2 regions of the Rosettibacter firmus genome follow, and region 1 is predicted to be linked to the other one. Evidence: riboswitches for the same ligand, from Rfam matches in the RefSeq annotation. Region 1 holds a riboswitch; the other holds the start of a gene.
What was found. A riboswitch is a leader RNA that binds a small molecule or an ion and turns the genes downstream of it on or off. The one in region 1 is predicted to bind thiamine pyrophosphate.
Positions count from the first base shown of each region.

Region 2: linked by a shared signal. The riboswitch ahead of thiC (phosphomethylpyrimidine synthase ThiC) and the one ahead of VJY38_RS10175 (TonB-dependent receptor) in region 1 are both predicted to bind thiamine pyrophosphate.

Region 1 is NZ_JAYKGJ010000002.1:754,773-762,727, forward strand. Features, by position in the region: gene VJY38_RS10160 (TerC/Alx family metal homeostasis membrane protein) at 1-481, shown strand, start outside; gene VJY38_RS10165 (sodium:solute symporter family protein) at 456-1,853, opposite strand; gene VJY38_RS10170 (thiamine diphosphokinase) at 1,840-2,493, opposite strand; gene VJY38_RS10175 (TonB-dependent receptor) at 2,490-4,973, opposite strand; TPP riboswitch at 5,047-5,145, opposite strand; gene VJY38_RS10180 (LysM peptidoglycan-binding domain-containing protein) at 5,203-7,761, opposite strand; gene VJY38_RS10185 (ATP-binding cassette domain-containing protein) at 7,896-7,955, opposite strand, start outside.
Region 2 is NZ_JAYKGJ010000003.1:262,432-270,386, reverse strand. Features, by position in the region: gene VJY38_RS11525 (protein O-mannosyl-transferase family) at 1-1,723, shown strand, start outside; gene VJY38_RS11520 (glycosyltransferase family 9 protein) at 1,890-2,954, shown strand; TPP riboswitch at 3,010-3,125, shown strand; gene thiC (phosphomethylpyrimidine synthase ThiC) at 3,195-4,493, shown strand; gene VJY38_RS11510 (AIR synthase family protein) at 4,496-5,563, shown strand; gene thiD (bifunctional hydroxymethylpyrimidine kinase/phosphomethylpyrimidine kinase) at 5,572-6,372, shown strand; gene thiE (thiamine phosphate synthase) at 6,360-6,986, shown strand.

The DNA.
Region 1 (7,955 bases):
AATGGCATTTGGTAACGAAAAGAAAATTGACTACGAGAAAAATCCATTTATAAAATTCATTAAGAAAAAATTCAGAATTATTACTGAGTATGAAGGTGGGAAATTTTTTATTAAAAATGGTGGTAAAATTTTTATAACTCCCTTATTTCTTACATTGATTTTAATTGAATCATCAGATATTGTCTTTGCAATAGATTCAATTCCAGCTATAATTGCAATTACCAGAGATCCTTTTATAATTATAACATCAAATATATTCGCTATTCTTGGTTTAAGAGCATTATACTTTGCATTAGCTGGAATTGTAGATCTCTTTATTTATCTAAAATATGGTGTTGCTATAATCTTAGCTTATGTAGGAATCAAAATGTTAATATCAGATTATTATACTATTCCCATATTTTACTCTTTATTGTTTATTGTTGTATGCCTTGCAATTACAATTATTGTATCACTTATTCATAAGAAGCCTTCATCTTGAAAATTTTAATACCTACTATATGAATTAAAACAACAAATAATAAACCAACAATCATCGGCTCAATCTCTTTTAATTCTGTAGATAAATTTTGTTCAATGATTAACCAGATTAAACCTGTAAGAACACCAGCAACTAATTCCACTACGGCAACATTATTTGGAACTTTATATTTTTTATAATATGCACTAAAAATTAAAATAATAATTCCCGGAATACATATGCTTCCAATTAAATACCATAAATAAATTACTGATTGAACATTATAAGCAAGTAATATTGATAAGATTGAAGATAGAATAATTCCTATCCTTGTATAATATGGAACTCGTTTTTCATTTTTCACTTTCAATGATTTGAATATTATATCTCTTCCAAATGTAGTTCCACTTAAAAATAAAAAACTATTGGAAGTAGAAATTATTGTAGCAAACAAAGCAGCGAAAAAAATTCCTTTTAATCCTGAACTCAATATTTTTTCTGCATATAATGGAAATGCAAGCACTGGATTATTCAAATCTGGAATAACTGCTCTACTAAAAAGTCCAGTAGTTGTTGTTAAAAAATCAAAAATTAACCAGAAAATAACTGAAATTAATATTCCATTCCTTGCTGTCTTACCATCTTTCGCTGCATTACATCTTTGATGAAATCCAGGATCTGCAAATGTCCACAATGCAATTAAAAACCAGACGATGACATATATAATCGATGCATTTCCTGTTGGCGACAAATGAGAATCAGGTAAATTATTTTTGAGAAAATTAAAATCACCAACATCTAAAAATGATATAATTACAATTAAAGCAAATCCTGTAAACATGACAAAAAATTGAAATACATCTGTATAAAGATCAGATTTATATCCTCCTTTAATTAAATAAATTGATGATGATAAAGCTGCAATTATTAATCCCCAGAATAAATTAATATTAAATATCAGATGTAATAAACTTCCTATCATTAATAAATATGGAGCTGGAGTAACAAGAATAAAAATTAATATAGAAGAAATTATACCTGCAGTTTTTCCATATTCATGTTCAATTTTATCCGGTATTGTAAAAAAAGAAGCATTCCGAATCTTTTCTGCAAATATCAAAGCAAATATTATTGCAAATATGTAATATGGTAAACCTTGAGTAAACCAGCTTAATAAACCATATTGATATGTAAATTCTCCAACTCCAAGAATACCACCATACCATGTAGATACATTATTTAAAACAAATAACCACAATCCTACTTTTCTACCTGAAAGTAAATATTCTGATATATCTCCTTCCTTTTCTTTCTTTGGTAAAAAACCAATGATTAAAATTATTAGAAAGAACAAAGCAATAATGAAAATATCTATAAAACTAAAAGAGACCATGCTGTTTCATCATATTAAAATCTCGAACAATAAATATTTTGCCATACTTTATATTAAGCTTAACAACATTTCCAAGAGCAACATTGCTTGTACCATCTTTCTTTCCAAATGGTAATGAAATATTTCTCAATGGATATTTTAATCCAGATGATTTGATTTTTGTTTTGCTATCAAAACCATACAAAGATATTATTTCTCCTGGTACAGTTTTCAATATTACATCACCTGTAATAGCTTCTAAGATTGATTTTTCGTGAATCACTTTGATCTTAATTTTATTAAAATATTTCAAAACAATTCCAAGATTACAAAAAGAATGATCTAATCTATCACCTGTAACACCAACCAAAACTGCTTCAACAAATTTTTGTTTTATCGAATACATTAAACATTTTTCAATATCGGTGCTGTACTGGTCTTTAATTTTAATTATCTTACATTTATCATAAAAGTAATCATAAGTCTCTGGTTTAATAGAATCGAGATCACCAATAATTACATCTGGAATAATATCATATTTTAGTGCAGCATTAGAACCACCATCAGCACAAATTAATGTTGAATAACCTTTACTATCAAGAAAATTTAATAAAGATTTTTTTGGTGGATTTCCGTTACCAAGTATTATACACTTTTTCATAAACCTAATTTAAATCCAAATAAGAAATTTCTTTCTGCAGCTGGAAAGAATTCTTTACCAATTCCATATGCTGCATACAGATTATCAAAAATATTATTTATTTGAAAATACAATTTAATATTCTTCAAATAAGAATCTAAAATTAAATTATAGCTTGCATAAAGATTTGCTACAAAATATGCATCTACTTTATTATCTGTGTAATCAGCAGCTTTCGAATATATTTTAAGATAATCAACAAGTTTATTATCATAATTATCTGTAAAGAAAGAACCAACATATTTACCAGTTAATTGTAATAAAAAGTTTTTGTAATTGACTTTGCAGATTGCATTAAAAGTAATGTCAGGAAAACCACTTATTCGATTACCAGATAGATCCAATCTAATTGTAGAAGATGTTTTTTTATCAAAGAAATATGCCGAACCACTGCTGATATAATTTTTGCTTAAAGAACCATTTAATATTACTTCCAGAAAATCATTATGCTTAATTGAAAAAGTTCCTTCAAGTCCATAATGAATTGTTCTTTCCATATTACCAGTTATTGGTTGACCAAATCGATCTACTTGACCTCTTTTAACAATTTCATCATTAAAAAGCATATAGAATAAATTTAATGAAGCAGAAATATTTTCACGTACAAAAGATGAACCAAATTCAATATTATTCATTGTCTCTGGTTTAACAAGTGGTTTTGAGAAATCATAAGAACCATCTGGTTTGGTTTCAAATTGCGGGACTTCTCCCCCACTTGATTCTGCAGCATCATAATAATTTTTAAGTCTTGGTTCTCTTGTTACTCTTGCAAATGAAATATAAAAATTGAGTTCTGGCAAATAACGGTAATTAATTCCAATTCTTGGATTTATATATAAATCATCAATTGTAAAATTATTATTTAGATATCTTTCATTTTCGATTTTATATTTGTGATAAGATAATTGAACTTCACCTAAAACATTAATATCAGATGTTAATTGATAATTTTCATTAGCAAATATACTTAACATATCTTTTCCACCCTCGTAATAGTAATATCGAAAATCTTTTGTAAGACCAGCAGGTAAATACTCACCAAAGTTAATGCTACCCCAGTGAACAGATTTGTGAATTCTAAGTTCTCCTCCTAAAATCAATTCACCATTTTTGTGACTTATACTTACACGAGGTATCCATCCCCATTGTTTATTTTCTACCATTGCACGAATTAAAACATTACCAGGATTTTGTACAGCATTAAATCCATTTTCTCTTGTTAATCTAAAATAAGTAGTATCACCCCACGAACCATCATAATCAAAAAATCCATTACCAAGAACTAAAAATAGAGCTGAATTAATTGTAATATTTTTATTCAATTTATATTCATTTAATAATTCAAAATGAGGTTGAGAGAAATTCTCAATCTCATCAGGTCTGCGTTCAAGTGTATAGGTATAATTATTATTTTCTGCTTCCCAGTAAGAATAATTGGCTTTACGAAGTTTTCTATCTTTAATTGCAAATTTTGGTAATCCAGTATAAGCAAGACCATCAGCTAAAGGACCACCAAAAATATTTATTTGAGTTGTAAGATTTTCATCAAATCTTACTGCAGATAGATAATAAGATTTCAAATCGACCCAGCTTGAATTTCTATAACCGCTACTCAATGTTTGAGAAAGTTTTGCATAAACAGAATATTTGTTATTTATTAATCCACTCGATACTACAGCAGAATACTTTCGTGTATTATAACTACCAATTGAAGAAGAAAATTCCACACGTGGTTGATCTGCAAAAGATGAAGTAATAATATTAATTGCACCACCTATTGCTGGATATCCAGCTATTCCAGAACCTGCTCCTCTTTGTACTTGAATTAATTCGGTACTTTCAAGCAAATCAGGAAAATCAATCCAGTAGACATTATGATCTTCGGGATCATTTTGTGGTATCCCATTAATTGAAACAGAAATTCTACGCTGGTCGAATCCTCTTATGCTTAAATAATTATATCCAAGTCCATTACCATTTTCTGAATAGAACGTAGCTGAAGGAGTATAACTGAGAATTTCTGGTATGTCTTGATATGTATAAGTTTCTGCTATTTTATCTCTTTCAATCTTTGTAAAACTAATTGGAGTAATTCCTGGTTTTGCAACAGTCCCTTTAACAAGAACAGTCTGGCTTGTAATAATTTTACTTTCAAGTAAAATATTTTTATTTCTTGATTTAAGTAAATCATCTACTAAAATTTCTTTTGGTTCGTAACCTATATATGTAATTACTAATTTATCATCTTTATTAAATTCGCCTTTAAGTAAGAATTTTCCATCAGAATCTGTACTTGTTCCAATATATTTCCCTTTTACAACTACATTTGCATATTGCAATGGTTGTTTACTCGAAGAGCTAATTACTCTACCGCTTACTTCAAGAACCTGAGCAGAAATATTTCCCAATAAAAACAAAAAAAGAATAATTAAGTTTTTCATATCGTTCCTCCTTAATTTAGACAAATATGAGTTTTAAAATAAAAAAGCCGTTTTGGGAAAACGGCACAACTTAATTATTCTTTTACCGTTTCCCTACGCTGGTATTACCCAGATCAGGTTAAAGGGTATAATCTCAGCCCCTGATTATTCAGGAGCACCCCTAACGACTTTTTTGTTGTTTAAGAACAGTGTTAATTTAATTACTACACAAAAGTATATAAATCAAGATTTAAAGTCTAATCTTTAATACCTGTCCAATTTTTAATTTATCGTTTTTAAGATTGTTCCAGGAAATTATGTCCGATACAAGAACTTTATACAATTTTGCTATTGTCCACAAAGATTCACCTTCTCGAACTTTATGAATTTTTACACGTTCTTTTGAAACATTTTTCACTAAAGATTCATTTGTTTTTACTGTTGTAACTTTATCGTAAGTATCATTAAATAATGTTAATGTTCTACCTGCTACTAATTTATTACTTTTTAAGTTGTTCCATCTTTTGATATCGTTTATTGTAACATTATATTGCTGAGCAATTTTTCCTATTGTATCGCCACGTTTTATAACATATTTAACTGGATTTGAATTTCTCTTTGTAGTATTATCTCCTAAAGAACTAATAACATCTGTATTATGAACTTTAAGTACTTGCCCAATTTTTATAGAATTAGAACTGAGATTGTTCCACTTTTTTAATTGAGCAATTGTAACTCCAAATTTTGTTGCTATTTCACTTAAAGTTTCACCTCTACGAACTTTATATTTTGTAATGGTTCTATTTGAAGATATATTATTAACAATATTTTTAGGATTACCAGAATATACTACTAATTTTTTCCCTTTATAAATATGGTTACTCTTTAAGTTATTCCATTCTTTTAGTTGATCAACTGTTACTCCATACTTAGCTGCAATACTCGATAAAGATTCTCCGCTTCTAATTCTATGCTCTATCCATTTTTCATCTGAACTTACAAAGAGTATTTCATTTTTCTCTTTTTCTGTCATATCATTAATTTTTGCATAATAATCAGCTTTTTCGTTTGGGACATAAATTGTAAGTTCCTGACCTACTTTTACTCTACTTGTATATGGCAGATTATTCCAATTTCTAATGTCTGATACTCTAACATCGAATAAATCTGCTATATCAACTAAATTATCTTTACTTTTAACAATATACTTAACTGGTGTTTTTCCTTCTGGAACAATAAACTCAACAGAATCTTCGTACATATTTGAATAAATTTGAGCGTACTTATCGTCGTTTGTAGCGGTTGTAATTTGAAGTTTGTATGAAGGATTATCATTCAATGAATTAATTTCTTCTTCAATTGCAGGAAGCATATCTGTATTAATTGCAAGGTCATCTACACTAATAGTTGATTTAGGGATTTTAATTTCTGTACCTGGAGCTAATCTTTTGCGAGAAGAGATTCCATTAAATTTTGCAAGCTGTGAAATGCTAACATCATAAAAATTTGCTATTCGAGATAAAGTTTCACCAGGTTGAACTGTATGAGTAATATATGGCAATTTTGCTTCATCAGGAATCTTCTTTAAATTTTCTGCAAAAGCATCATAAACTTTTGATGGAATTTTCAAAGGATAACCACCATCATAATTTGGTGGAGTAATGTTTTGAGTTAATTCAGGATTCATATCTCGTAATAAATCTACACTTATACCTGCACACTTTGCTAAAATATTCAAATCGATCGATTCATTAATTTTAAAGATTGCATAGTCGTGTGGTTTTTCATATTGAATATTGGTAAAACCATATTTTTCTGGTTGACTTGCAATTAATGTTACTGCAATATATTGAGGAACATAATTTCTTGTCTCACGAGGTAAATATGGTAAAATCTTCCAGAAATCACTTGACCCAGCTCTTCTCATAGCTTTGCGAACTCTACCTTCGCCGCTATTATAAGCTGCAAGTGCTAAATACCAATCACCCAGTGAATAATATAAATCTCTAAGATGACGTGCTGCTGCACGTGTTGCTTTTTCAGGATCTCTTCTTTCATCAACATAAAAATTAATTTCAAGATCATATAATCGTGCTGTGCCTTTTACAAATTGCCATATTCCAACTGCTCGTGCCCATGAACGTGCGGTAGGATTTAAACCACTTTCAGGCATACTTAAAAATATTAACTGCTGAGGAACTTTTTCTTCAGCAAATATTTTTGCCATCATCGGGAAATATTTACCTGAGCGTGAAAGCCAGGTTTCAATATACTTTCTTCCCCTACCAGTAAAATATTCGATGTATTTTTCTACATATCTGTTAACTTCTAAGGGAAAATCACCAACAATTACAGTAATATAATTATCGTCTACAACTTCTATCGAATCCTCAAGCATTGGAATCTCTGGAATTCTTTTATTCATCCATTCTTCAAGTGCACTAATCGAAGCTTCTTCGGGCAATTCTACTAAACTTTTAATATAATTTTGATAATCCTCTACTATTGCCCCTTCTAATTCAATAAAGGTTGTATTTTCTTCAATGTTTGGATAATAACTAAGTTTATTGATAATTGATAATGCAGATTCATAATAATTAATTGCATCAACTTTGAAACCAAGTCTTTGCTTATAAAGTGCATTTACGTAATCTCTGCGAGCATTTTCAAGCATTTCATTTACTATTGATTGAATACCAGTGTTTTTTAATGTATCATTTAATTGATGTGTAGTTTGTGTTGGAGAGTATAGTGTACCGCAGGCGTTAACAAGTAAAAGAACGATTGGTAAAATTAATATTTTTTTCACACACACTCCGTATTAGAATTTTGTTTGCAATTTAATGTCTTATAAAAATTTTGTCAAGAAATAACTTAAACAACTTTATTATTTGATTAATCTAAAATGAATTAATATTAGATTAAGTTAATTTGAGATTTACTTTATACAATCAAATCAGAGAATATATTTGAAATGTCAAGAGATTTAAATGAATTTATGAT
Region 2 (7,955 bases), on a different contig from region 1:
AGAATCTTATTTAAATCGTGAACAATATGGCGATTTCCCAATTTTCAAAAGAAGATATTCAAACGAACCACATCAGCAATTAATTTATACTAACTATTCGAGTGATTTAGATTTTCTACTTCGATATCAAATGGATCATATGTTTAATAGATATTTATTCTGGAATTATATTGGAAGAGTATCGACTTATCAGGATAGTGGAGTTGATTGGAAGGACTTATATGGAATCCCATTTTTTATTGGTTTATTTGGTTTGTATTTTCATTTTAGAAGAGACTGGAAGATGGCTTCGGTCTTTCTGGTGATGTTTATTTTTCTTGGCTATTTAACTGCATTTTATCAAAATCAGCAGGAACCACAACCACGAGAAAGAGATTATTTCTATGTTGGAGCTTTCTTTGTGTTTTCTTTATGGATTGCTCTTGGAATGCGTGGTTTAATTGAATTACTTCATGAAAAATTTGATAAAATAAAAAATCTTAAACCTGCTACAATTATTCTTTTGCTTGCAGGTTTTATTGTTGTTCCTGCTAATATGTATCGTGCAAATTATTTTGAACATGATCGCTCTAAAAATTATGTGCCATGGGATTATGCATATAATCTTTTACAAAGTGTTGCTCCTAATGCTATATTATTCACTAATGGCGATAACGATACATTCCCATTATGGTATTTACAGGATGTCGAAGGTGTAAGGCGAGATGTTAGAATTGCTAATTTGAGTCTCTTGAATACACCATGGTATATTAAACAACTTAAGAATACATCCCCTTATGGTGCAGAAAAAGTTGCAATGAGTTTTACAGACGAAGAAATTGACCAGCTTACAGTGCAAAGATGGGAACCGGTTGAAGTATCTATTCCAGTAACTGATGATGTAATTAAAGAATGGGGAATTACCGATACAGCCGTTATAAAACATAAAAAAATTTCCTGGATAATGAAGAATCCGGTTCAATACGGAAATATTAAAGCAATCCGTGTTCAGGATCTTGCTGTGCTCGATATTATTATGCAAAGTAAATGGAAACGACCGGTTTATTTTGCTATGACATGCTCTGAAGATAGTAAATTGAGTCTGGAAGATTATTTACAGATGGAAGGTGTTGCTTTAAGAGTTGTTCCAAAAAAATTTGATGCACAATCATTTGAATATATTAATGAACCTATTGTAAGAAAACAATTATTTGATGAACCTGAAGGCTTTAGTAAAACTTATAGACCTGGATTTAAGTTCAGAGGCTTAAATGATAAAACTATTTTCTTTGATGAAAATCATGAAAGACTTACTCAAAATTATAGAAATACTTTCTTAAGACTTGCAATTCATTATTTGTACCATCTGAAAGATAGCTCTAAAGCAATTGAAACTCTTAATATGATGGAGAAAAAAATTCCACGTGATGTTATTCCTTTAGATTATAGAATTGAACATGATGTTGCTCGACTTTATTATGCTGCAGGTGATATGAAACAATATACAATTTATGCAAAAGATGTAATTAAAACTGCAAAGCAAATGCTTAAGATAAATCCACAGGATTTTTCGAGCTGGAATAATCCATATGATGTTCTTCTTACTCATTATGAAAATTTGAAAATGTATAAAGAAGCTCTCGAAGTATTAAATCAATTGTCAACTTATTTGCCTAATGATGTAACTGTAAAAAGTTTAATTGATAAGTTCAAAAGACTTGCAGAAGGAAATAAAGGTAATTAAGATATATTGAAACCCTGCCTGCTGCTGGCAGTCGCAAAGAACTCAGAGAGGATGCAAAGAAATAAAACTTTGCTCTCTTTGAGCCCTTTGCGGTTTTAATTTACTTTAATCGCACAGATCTCTATAGTTTCAATAAAACATAAATCTTAAGTTGAAAAATCATTTTATGAAAATTCTAATTAATGCTTTATCTGGCATTGGCGATGCATTAATGTTTACTCCTGCATTAAAAAAACTCAAAGAAGATTACCCCGATTCTCAAATTGATGCCCTTGTAATGTATAAAGGTGTAAAGGAAATTTATGAAAGACTTCCTGAAATATCTAAGATTCATTACTGGGAATTCTTGAAAGAAAAAAAATTAAAATCATTACTCTTTGTATTGAGTTTAAGAAATAAATATGATATTTCCATTAATGTTTATCCATCAAACAGAAAAGAATATAACCTGATTAATTTTTTAATTGGAGCACAAGAAAGAGTAGCTATTAAATATCTTAGAAAAGATTTTCAGAATCTTGGCTTTCTTAATAATCTCCGAGTTCAAGAAGATGATAGTCTTCACAATGTCGAAGAAAATATAAGATTATGTGAATTAGTTACAAATAAAAAATTTAGTGATATACCTGAATTAATCCTGAATTTCAAAAACGAAGATTTAGAGTTTGGTGAAAATTTTCTAAAGGAAAATCATATCAGTGAAAATGAATTAATAATTGGTTTTCATCCTGGATGTTCAACATTAAAAAATCATGACAAAAGAAGATGGGAAACTTATAAGTTTGCTGAACTTGGTAAAAAATTAATCGAAGAACACAAAGCAAAAATTTTAATATTTGGTGGACCAGAAGAAAAAATCATAAAAGAAGAAGTTGTAAATAAAATCAACTCCACTTCAGCAATAAGTGTAGATACATCATCATTAATTCACACAGCAACAGTAATGAAAAGATGTAACATTTTTGTTACGAACGATTCAAGTCTAATGCACATTGCATCTGCACTGGGATTGAATGTTGTTGCGATAATTGGTCCAACAAATAAAAATTATATTCATCCATGGAAAACAAACTATAAAATTGCTTCACTAGAACTTGAATGTTCTCCATGTTTCTATTATTCACCCAAACCATTAACCTGTACAAGAAAAGATATTAAATTTAAATGCATAAAAGAACTTGGAGTGGAACATGTTTATAGTCAGGTAGTAAAGTTTATACATGTTGATTAGTTGAAAAAGAAAATTTGTTAATTGATTTGATTCTGTAAAAAAAATTATTAATATTTGTAAAAACCGAGGAAGTTGGGGACAACCCGGCTGAGAGGAAGTCTAGAATGCGACTTCGGCCTTTTGAACCTGATCCGGGTAATACCGGCGTAGGGAAGGTTAAATTAAATCCTTTCATATAGCCTGTTAACCCTCCCCATACTTCCTTCGGTGATTTATTAAATCATTAACAATGGAGGTAGTATGACTCAATTAGAATTTGCACGTGCTGGTAAAATTACAGATGCTATGGCATATGTTGCCGAAAAGGAAAATAAATCTCCAGCTGAAATCCTTGAACTTGTAAAACTTGGCAGAGTAATAATTCCAGCTAATATAAATCATACAAATCTTACAAACTTTACAGGAATTGGTGAATCCCTTTCTGTAAAAGTCAATACAAACATTGGTACTTCTTATGATTATATCAATGTTGAAGAAGAAATTGAAAAAGCAAAAGTCGCAATTCAATATGGAACCGATACTCTTATGGATTTATCAACAGGTGGCGATTTGAAATTTATACGTAATGCAATTCTTGATGTTTGCACAGTTCCACTCGGTACTGTTCCAATTTACGAAGCAGAATTTGAAGTGGCTAAGAGATCTTCAATTTATGATATGACTCCAGATGATATTTTTAATGTAATTGAAGAACATGGAAAACAGGGAGTCGATTACATAACTGTTCATTGTGGAATTACAATAGAAACCCTGCGAAGATATCAGAATGAAAATAGAACCACTGGAATTGTTTCTCGTGGTGGTGGACTAATTGCTGCATGGATATTAAAAAATAAAGAAGAAAATCCTTTGTATAAATATTACGATCGCCTTCTCGAAATAGCCCACGAATATGATATAACTTTATCACTGGGTGATGGTTTAAGGCCGGGCAGTATTAACGATTCGACAGATAGAGCACAGATTGCAGAATTGATGATTATTGGCGAACTGGTAGAAAGAGCACGTAAAGCTGGTGTTCAGGTAATGGTCGAAGGTCCGGGTCATATACCTCTTAATGAAATTCAAACAAATGTTCAGATTCAGAAAAAGCTTACAAAAGGAGCTCCATTTTATATTCTTGGAATGCTTCCTACGGATATTGCTGCTGGATTTGATCATATTGCTGGAGCAATTGGTGGTGCACTTGCAGGCTGGTATGGTGCCGATATGCTCTGTTATATTACTCCAGCTGAACATGTAGGACTTCCAACCGTTGATGATGTAAAAGATGGAGTTATTGCTTTTAAGATTGCAGCTCACATTGCAGATATAGCAAGAGGAAATAAAAATGCTATTGAAAGAAATAAAAAAATGAGTGAAGCTCGATATAAACTTGATTGGGATAAACAATTTGAACTGGCTCTCTATGGTAACGAAGCAAAAAAGATTTTTGAAAAAAGAGCTTCTAAAACAGAAGCCTGCTCAATGTGCGGTCCATTCTGCCCGATGAATCTTGTTGAACACACAATTCGTAATAACAAATTAATTGAGGTGTAAATATGAATAAAGCTCAATTTCCTGCAATTGGAAAAATTAGTCCAGAATTTTTTAATCACTATATTTATCCACAACTTGGTGCAAAAAGAAATGATGTGCTGGTACCTCCAAATCATGGAGTTGATATTGGAATTGTTCAGGTAGCAGATAATACAGTAATGGCAGTTACAACCGATCCAATTTATATTGTACCACAATATGGATGGGAAAAAGCTGCATGGTTTGCATGGCATATTTTAGCAAGTGATGTTACAACAAGTGGATTCCCTCCAGCTTATGCTATTTTTGATTTTAATCTTCCAATGAGTATTCAAGAAGATGAATTTGAAAAAGTTTGGAAAGTTATTCATCAGGAATGTGAAAAATATGGAACATCTGTAATAACCGGTCACACAGCTCGTTATACCGGAACAGATTATCCTATGGTTGGTGGTGCTACTTTTATTGCTATTGGACCAAAAGATAAATATTTAACACCACAATTTGCACAGGAAGGTGATTACGTTGTTATTACTAAAGGAGCAGCAATAGAAGCTGTTGGCATTTTTTCTAATACTTTCAAAAATTATATTAAAGAAAAATTAGGAGAAGAAATTTTTTCTAAAGCCGAAAATTTATTCTATAAAATGAGTACTGTAGATGATGCTTTAACAGCTGTTAAAATTGGTGTTAAAGATGATGGCGTTACTTCAATGCACGATGCAACTGAATGCGGTGTGATAGGTGGTGTTTACGAAGTGGCTCAAGCAAGTAAAAAAGGAATCATTATTTATAAAGATAAAATTCCTGTACTTCCCGAAGTTAATGCCGTTTGCAATTTATTTGATATGGATCCTTACATTTCAATTAGCGAAGGAACTTTGGTCATAACAGTTCGACCTCACAAAGTTGATCTGTTAATTAATGAATTAAAAAATAAAGGAATTGAGTCTGCTGTAGTTGGAGAAATTCTTCCAGAAGAAAAAGGTAGATGGATTGTTGAAAATAATGAAACAAAAAAATTAGAACATCCAAGAGTAGATCCATTCTGGCAGGCAATTGCAAAAGCTTTTGAAATGAAATTAAATTAGGTAAAAAATTGAATTCATTACCTGTTGCATTAACAATAGCTGGAAGTGATAGCAGTGCTGGTGCTGGTATTCAGGCAGATTTAAAAACTTTTATGGCTCTAAATGTTTATGGTGTATCTGCTATCACTTCCATTACTGCTCAAAACACCACTGGCATAAATGAAATATATGACCTGCCTGGTTTTCTCGTTTACAGGCAAATTAAATCAATTGCCGATGATATTAAAATTGATGCTGTAAAAACTGGTATGCTTTCAAATGCTGAGATAATTGATAATGTTGCATTGGCAATTAAAGATTTTCATTTGGACAAACTAATTGTTGATCCAGTCCTTCATTCAAAAGATAATTCTGAATTATTGAAAAGAAATTCATTAAATGATTTTAAAGAAAAAATCTTACCACTTGCTTTAGTTATTACTCCAAATATTTCTGAAGCACAATTACTTTCTGGAATAGAAATTTCAACAAAAGATGATATGATAAAAGTTGCAGAGAAACTTATAAAACTTGGTCCAGAATATATTGTGATCAAAGGTGGTCATCTTTTAATAAATGAAAAAGTTTTCGATTTGATTTTTTCAGAAAATACAATTGAATTTTTAGAATATCCAAGAATCAATACCATCAACACTCATGGTATTGGTTGCACTTTTTCTGCAGCTATCACAGCTTTTATAGCTAAAGGCTATGATGTTATTTCTTCAATTAAAAATGCAAGAAATTATATTCAATCTGCTCTTCAAAACGAAATTAAAATTGGAAAAGGTTTTGGTCCATTAAATCACAGGTGGTTATGGAAAGAATAAAAGGTCTTTATGCAATAACAGATGAAAATCTAATTCCTGATGATAAACTCGAAGAAATGATTGAGCAGGCGATATTAGGAGGAGTAAATTTAGTTCAATTAAGAGATAAATATTTTGGCTTCGAAAAAAGATTAGAAAGAGCAAAGCGAATTAAATCTATTACAGATAAATATAAAATTCCATTAATTATTAACGATGATCCTTATGTTGCACTTGAGAGTAATGCAGATGGTGTTCATCTTGGTAAAGAAGATCTTGGTAATAATGAATTCGATAGCTTTAATAAAATTAGAAAAATATTAAAGAATAAAATTATAGGTATCTCCTGTTACGATGATCTTGAAAGAGCTATAATGTTTGAAAAATTAGGTGCAGATTATGTGGCTTTTGGAGCTGTATTTGCTTCTCCAACTAAACCATCAGAACCAGTATTAAACTCAATCGATTTTTTTAAGAAAGCAAAAAAGAAATTAAAAATTCCAGTTGTTGCAATTGGTGGTATTAATGAAAATAATTATAAATTAATAATTGATTATGTTGATGCTATTGCAGTAGTCTCTGCTTTGTTTAATGGCAATCCATATATTAATGCAAAAAAATTTTGTTTGGAATGATCGTTAGAATCTTCAATCACTTTGTTTCTACTTTATCAATTCTACCATGTCATTCTGAATCCCGCTTTAGCAGGAGGTAGGATCTCTTTATTTCTTTTATTAGATTCTTCGATCATCCAACTTTATCGAATTCCCTAAGAATGACTTCGCAAGTACTCGTCTGTCATCCTGAACGGAGTGAAGGATCTCTTACTATGCATTTCATTTTAACTTTGTTAATTCTTATAATACTTTTAATAACTTTGTCAGATCCTTCGTCATCCGACTTCGTCGGATTCCCTCAGGATGACTGCGTCAACTTTATCATATCATTTTATCGACATTATCGTGTCATTCTGAATCCCGCTTTAGCAGGGGAAGAATCTAAGATTATTCATTTGTTTCACTCCCGCAGAGTGACATTATCAATTTATAGCATTATGAATATTACCATTGTCATTCTGAGCGTAGCGAAGAATCTCTTTTTAGCTCCTTCATCTACAGCAGGACTCAGAATGACTTTATAAATTCTCATCTGTCATTCTGAGCGTAGCGAAGAATCTAAAATTATCATAATTAATTTGCTTTAGTTATAATTGAGAATAAATGAGACTTAAGCCTGAGATTCCAATTTAAATCAATGAACAGTTTGCTAAAGCAAACCGCAATAAAAAAATTATTTAATATTAAAAATTGCAGTTCATTTTAGTGAACCGAGAAGAAAAGAAAGAAATAAAAAAGGCTTTAGCCACATTAACAATCAATGGGATTAAAGCTCAATTTTATTTTATCAATCATTCATTTACTAATTATTACCTGTCATTCTGAGCGTAGCGAAGAATCTCTTTTTAGCTCCTTCATCTACAACAGGACTCAGGATGACAACTTCATCATTACAATTGTCATTCTGAGCGAGGTGAAGAATCTAAAATATTTCAGTCGTTTCACTTTCTCAGAATTACAGTGTCGGTTTCTATTTGTTATTCTATT